Linked DNA regions of Marinoscillum sp. 108. The protein of the gene in region 2 interacts with the protein of the main gene of each other region in a pairwise test. Links are inferred from orthologs where the notes say so. Each region holds a gene or a part of one and is shown on either strand. Other genes may lie near its edges.

Region 1 (3,333 bases), on a different replicon or contig from region 2:
TACGGCTGCTGACATTGTTAGTTTTTTCATGATTTTGGAGTTTTGACCTGTTGGTTCGATTGTTCTTGTTTTACAATACAATCATACGGGCTAATCCAGCCAAGTTTGTCACTCTTCAGTCAACGATTGTCACGAAATGTCACCGTTTTGTATATATATGTTCAGTAAAAGTAGATAAACGTTGCGAATATTGAATATGATATCGTTTGTTTTTTATTAATCTGAATATTTGATGGTTAAAAAGGGATATAAGAGGATGGGGGGCTGCTGTCAGTCCAGGGTGATGATTCCGCAAGCCACTTTGGCGTTTGGATGTGTGTGATTATGGGTGTGTGAAGGATCGCACTCGGTGATAAAATCCTCATAAGCTTCATGGATAATGATGGACAACCCAAGGATGTCTCGATGGTCCTGGCTACCCAGTCTCCAAAGATCGGTTTTGATGGTGAAAACCCCGGATCCATCATAGCCGACGCTCACATTACCCACATCGCCGGCCATGGGTTTGGCCCAGGGGATGCCTAGGCTGGTTTCATTACAGAATCGGGTGGTCATGGGTTCTCCAAGATTCCAGTGCATGCCTGGCATTTCGCAGCCACCCTGATGTAGGTGTACTGCATGAATGGTGTTGGGGGGAAAGTGCTCCAGCGCTATAGTGATGGTGACCACACTGTCTTTCTGGCTGAAAGTCGCTTGTCCATAGGGCGCTTCACCGATCAGATAGGTAGAGTCGGTGACAGAGAGCATACCATATAAATAAGCTGTCGCTGTTGTGTCAGGCTGATCTGGTGTCTGGGTATCTTCTTTGCAGCTGACGAGCAGCAAAAGTAACGTGATCAACGGGATGAATTTAATCATCGTCATCTGTGGGCTCATCATCAGAAATGTAGTCACTCATGTAGCTCACATCTGAGTATTTGCTCTCATAGTCGTCCTTGATCTCGTCTTTAAGGTTACCATCGTCATCAAAATCCTCATCGTCTTCGATGATTGCTTTGGCTTCTGCCACGGTCATGCGCACCATGTAATACCTGTCGTCGGTTTCAAAGGGCAAAGCCGATACCTTCTTACCGTCCTTATTGTAGAAATGTATCAAAGAATCGTAAAAACCATAGGGATAGGCCAGCTTGATCTGCTCCTGCAGATTCTCATCCAACTTTTCAAAGTCTTTAATTACACGTGGTTTAGAAGGTTGCATTGTTCGAATTTTGGTCGAAAGGTAATAGACGTTTTATAAAATCAAAAGTTCCCCACTTCAACATTTTTGTTTTTTTACAAAATAGAATCAGATTCATCTCAAACAAGCATTTTGTAACCTGCTCCGTGCACGGTCAGAATGTGTTTGGGGTCATTCGGGTTGAGTTCTATTTTCTGTCTTAATTTCAAAATAAAGTTATCTACCGTGCGTGTGGTGGGCTGGGTGTCATACCCCCAGACATCTTCCAGAAGCTGGTACCTGCTTACGATTTCATTCTTGTGTTGGTAGAGATAGAGAAGTACCTCGTATTCCTTATGTGACATTTTCATCTGACCCTGAGTCGTGTGCCGGGCTTCATAGTGGGTGAAGTCTACGGTGAGGCATCCAATCTGTAGCTGTTCAGGGATTGCTTCCTTTTCCGGACTGACGGCACCCGGTGCACGGCGCAATACGGCCTTCACCCTGGCAATTAATTCTCTGATGCTGAAAGGTTTGGTGATATAGTCATCCGCACCCAATTCCAGGCCCAGCACTTTGTCTATCTCTTCTCCCTTGGCTGTCAGAAAGATGATGGGGGTCACTACACCGTTTTTTCTGGCTGTTTTACACACATCAAAACCAGACATTTTGGGCATCATCACATCCAGTAAAATGAGATCAAAAAGGTCTCCGTCCAGATGATGGAGTGCTTCCACGCCATCTCGGGCCAATACTACCTCAAATTGTTCATACTCCAGATTGTCCTTTAGGCCAATCCGGAGGTTGGGTTCATCCTCAACTACTAATATTTTCGCCATGATTTTCAAGATAAAATACTAATCTAAACGTACTGCCTTTTCCGAGGGTGCTCTCCACCTCAACGTCCCCATTGTGCGCATCCATGATGTGGCTCACCAATGCCAGTCCAAGCCCGGCGCCCTGTGTGGTGTACACATTGCCGTCCGTCACCCGGTAGAACTTCTCAAAGATCTGCTTCACCTTGTCTGTGGCAATACCGATGCCCTTGTCTTCCACCTCCAGGTACACGGCATTGCCCTTTTGACCAGTTCTGAATACCAGGTTTTTTTCCTGGTCACTGTATTTGATGGCATTGTCCACCAGGTTGACCAATGCCTCATATAGGCCCTCCCGGTCCACAAGGGGTTGAGGAAGGGGTTCTGTGAGTTCACAACTATGCGTGAATCCGTTTTTTTCGATGTGATAGGCATAGTCGTGGATGACCTCCCGAAGCAGTTCATTGATGTCAGTGCGGGTGGGGGTGTAAGTGCGTTTGTTGGCTTCTATCTGCGAGAAGTTCAGGATCTTATTGACAATATTGGTCAGACGATTGGTTTCCTTGAGAATGATTTCTTCGTATTCTTTGCGCTTTGCCTGGCTGGGCACCCGATCCAAAAACAAAGTTTCGGCAAACATACTGATGAGTGAGAGCGGTGTTCGGAGTTCGTGCGAAACGTTGGACACAAAATCAGACTTGGTCTGAGCCAGGTGCATTTCCCTTCTGAAGTTTCTTACCACGAGACTGAAGCCAAAGATGAGCAGGGAAATGAGCAGGAGAGAGGAGCCGAGATTATAATACATTCGCTCTTCCACCAGTTCTTTCACTGTTTTGCTACTGGAGCTGATCCCTACTTCCAGGTCAGGAAATAGCCACATGCTTTTCCGAAGGATGACATCATTGGTGAGAGAGTCGGTCAGGTAAACGAGTTGGTTGGTGGCCGAATAACCCAGAGTGATGACCAGCTCACCCTCTGCTATTTGCTGGAGTTTTGGAGCCAGTACATTATTGGCAAAGCCTTCAATGCTGAGGAGACCCGTGAGCTGGATTTCGCCCATTTTAGTATCGAGCACTGCCCGGATGATCTGTTGGTTTTCACCATCAAGCCTAATGGTGCCTATGGGTTCTATTTTGCGGTAACCTCCAGCTTTGTACCTCAGGAGCTGCTCACTCAGTTCGGGATTGGCGGCTAGCAGGGAGTCTTGCAGTGCCAGCCAGTTTCTTGGTTTGAGTCGGTCATTTAATACCACAGCCCTGGCCTGAGAGGAATCTGCAGCTTTAAGGAGTAGCACATTGAAATTACTGAATGCCAGAAAAGGCTCGGCATCAGAGAGGGTGAGAGAGTCACTCAGGTTGTCTT
Region 2 (3,216 bases):
AATCAAAACTACAAGTGGCTGCAGGACTTACTGGTTTTTTTATCTTTATAGAATCCAATATTTCTATCCTGACCGTGGGTACGGTCTTTCAATCACTTTTCGACAAGTTTAATATTTCCAGACAAAAACTGGCCTACCTGGCAGATAGCAGTTCGGCCCCTTCCTGCATCCTGTTTCCGCTGAATGCCTGGGGCGCCTACATCATAGGTTTACTGTCGGTATATGAGGGAGTGGCTCCATTTAAAACGCTTCTTTACTCCATTCCTTTCAATTTCTACCCAATACTTACATTGGCGCTGGTATTTTTCCTGGCAGCCACCAATAAAAGCTATGGACCGATGAAAAGGTTTGAGCAGAACACTGTTGATACTCCTTCAAATCAGGAAGAGCTACCGGAGGGAAAAGCGCGAAACATGCTTCTTCCTCTTGGAATCATGATCATTTCCATGCCTCTGTTTCTCATTTATACCGGCTGGTCAGCTGAGACGTCTGGTTCTTTTGGCACTAAAACCTGGGATGCCATAGCCAATGCCTCGGGTTCTGCGGCCGTATTGTATGCTGTGATCTCCGCAGTAGTTTTTGCCGGAGTATTTTATGGCTTCCAAAAGAAAATTAGTCTTGGAAACTTCATAGAAGAAAGCATGACCGGAATGAAAGAAATGCTCTCTATGGCCATCCTCATGGTACTCGCATTTGCTATTGGCACGCTCTGCAAAGAACTTGGCACAGGCGTGTATGTGGCTTCGGTCACCTCCTCCTGGCTTTCACCCTCGCTCGCTCCGGCTATTATATTCCTCACAAGCTGTTTTATTGCATTCAGCACAGGTACCTCCTGGGGCACTTTTGCAATCATGATTTCAATCGCTGTACCTCTGGCTCAGGCCATCGACCTGAACATCTACCTGGCCGTGGCAGCTGTACTGGGTGGTGGTGTATTTGGAGACCACTGTTCACCTATCTCAGACACCACACTCATCTCCTCCATGGCCTCTGGATCAGATCACATAGAGCATGTACAGACGCAGCTACCCTACGCCCTCTTCACTGGAGGGTTGTCCGTAGTAATGTATCTGATCATCGGTTTTTTGGTTGCTTAAATTACTCTGAATAATAAGCCGGCGCCAGGTCACGCGCGTTGTAGCTGTTTTTCATGGTTTCACCATAGGCACCTGCCGAACAGATCATCAGGATATCTCCACGTTTGGTTTCTGGCAGCGTGATGGCCTTCCCGAAAGCATCTGACGATTCACAAATGGGTCCTACCACATCATATTGTCTGGTGTTTTGAGCTTCAGAGAGACTCACAATTTTATGGCTAGCCTGGTAAAGTGCTGGTCGCATCAGATCAGTCATGCCCGCATCCAGTATCAGGAAGTTTGAATGATCGCTTTCCTTGAGGTAAAGTGCTCTGGTAACCAACGTACCACACTGCCCTACAATGGATCGCCCCAACTCGAAATGCACCTCCTGATCGGGGAGCAACGTTAAGTGCTCATGAAACACCCGGAAATAGGACTCAAAATCCGGTATTGGATGCTCCTGAGGATTCTCATAATCAATCCCGAGCCCCCCGCCAACATTCAGGTGTGGAAGTGAAAAACCGGCATTCAGAAGTTCCTTTTGTAGGTGATTAACCCGTTCGCAGAGATTTTTAAACCGATTCAGATCGGTAATCTGGCTACCAATATGGTAATGCAACCCAATGAAATGAACATTCGATAGGGATTTAAGTAAATCCAATGATTCCAGCAATTGCTCTCCGGAAATCCCAAATTTATTTCCCTTGGCACCAGTGGTAATATAGTGGTGCGTGCCTGCCTCTATTGCCGGGTTGATGCGAATGGATACATTAGCTTTCTTTCCCTTCTTTCCGGCGATCTCATCGATCACCTCCAGCTCCTGGATGGATTCTACATTGAAGGAGAAGATATTTTGATCAATCGCATAACCGATTTCCTTATCCGTTTTGCCCACTCCGGCCAAAACAATGTTACTTGATTTAAAACCATGCTCCAGGCCTATTTTAACCTCGTTGCCACTTACACAATCCACGCCCAAGCCGGCCTTTTTTATTCGCTCCAGAATGGGTGTATTATTATTAGCTTTCAATGCATAGTGTACATGGTATCCATACCTATTGGCTGAAGAAAGGGCCTTCAGGGTAGCATCTAGTAGTTCGAGATCGTAATAATAGAATGGCGTTTCTCTCGCTGAGAAAAAAGAGCGCAAATTTTTCAAAGGTCTCTTAAGTTTATTTACAGTACTTTTTAAGGATGGCTTTAGCCTCAGGAACGTCGAGGTTAACAGCTCTGCGTATGTCATCACAAGCAGACTTGGACTGCTTCTTATGGATTTTGAGTGCTCCTCTGTAGAGATAAGCCTCACCATACTCTGCGTTGATATTGATGGCCAGCGTGTAAGACTCCATGGCGCTGTCCACATACCCCAGCTGATGCTTTGCCCTGGCTACCAAAAAATGTCCCTGAGCAGAATTTTCATTGAGCTCCAAGGCCTTATCCGCAAAAATCACAGCTTTGTTATAGGCCTTTTTAGAATAGTACAGCTTTGACAAGCTCAGGTTGGCATTCAGGTTCTGATTGTCCAGGCTAAGTACCTGAAGAAAATCCTGCTCAGCCAAATCCAGCTTACCGATTTCTTCATAGGCACGCCCTCTATTATAGAGGTGATTAATGGCAGAAGGATTGGTCTCTAATGCCTTGGTGTATTCTTCAATGGCCTGCTCAAACTCCCCTCTCCCATATAGCCTATCACCGCTACTGGAAGTTTCTCCACCGCAGCTCGTTAGAAAAAAAGTGATAAGCATGAACACCAAAAATCTCATAACACATGTTTAGCTGGCAAATATAGAACTGACTATTGATAATCAGGCCCATATTTTATATTTCTATAACCCGTAAGGTCACAATATGCTTTGCCAAAAAACATCTCGGCTTCAATTCTGAGGGGCAAATGATTGGTATCTGCAGAAATCCAGGCCACTATCCCTTGTTCATTTGGGAAAATATCGCTCGGCGGCACCAGAAAATTCACCTTATAGGCCTGTAAAAGCCCCACCTTGGAGTCTATCTCTTCTTTTCCATTGAAGACCAGTTCAAAATTGTAGAGCTCATCTTCATAGAATGTTTTGATCCGAATGGTGTCCCCTTTTCGATATTTCTCGAATTCCACATTTCTGAGAAAAAGGTATGAGCTCAT

What was found.
Region 1: the proteins of lysA (region 2) and GV030_RS19580 interact in binary tests that used the Escherichia coli proteins (3 or more experiments, as listed by UniProt). The link is inferred for Marinoscillum sp. 108 from one-to-one orthologs.

The regions. Positions count from the first base shown.
Region 1 is NZ_LR734817.1:485,392-488,724, reverse strand. What follows is about bases 147-3,145. They hold GV030_RS19580 (response regulator transcription factor), read right to left. Parts: upstream 1,996-3,145; coding sequence 1,297-1,995; downstream 147-1,296. Other genes in these bases: GV030_RS19575 (cell wall metabolism sensor histidine kinase WalK), read right to left, coding at 1,973-3,145; GV030_RS19585 (hypothetical protein), read right to left, coding at 851-1,198; GV030_RS19590 (superoxide dismutase family protein), read right to left, coding at 271-858. In the rest of the region: GV030_RS19595 (hypothetical protein), read right to left, coding at 1-30; more of GV030_RS19575, read right to left, coding at 3,146-3,333. UniProt on the Escherichia coli protein: Response regulator member of the two-component regulatory system CpxA/CpxR which responds to envelope stress response by activating expression of downstream genes including cpxP, degP, dsbA and ppiA.
Region 2 is NZ_LR734808.1:599,445-602,660, reverse strand. The notes cover bases 169-3,050. They hold lysA (diaminopimelate decarboxylase), read right to left. Parts: upstream 2,239-3,050; coding sequence 1,099-2,238; downstream 169-1,098. Other genes in these bases: GV030_RS02505 (DUF3108 domain-containing protein), read right to left, coding at 2,875-3,050; GV030_RS02510 (lipopolysaccharide assembly protein LapB), read right to left, coding at 2,252-2,842; GV030_RS02520 (Na+/H+ antiporter NhaC family protein), read left to right, coding at 169-1,097. Also shown: more of GV030_RS02520, read left to right, coding at 1-168; more of GV030_RS02505, read right to left, coding at 3,051-3,216. UniProt on the Escherichia coli protein: Specifically catalyzes the decarboxylation of meso-diaminopimelate (meso-DAP) to L-lysine. Is not active against the DD- or LL-isomers of diaminopimelate.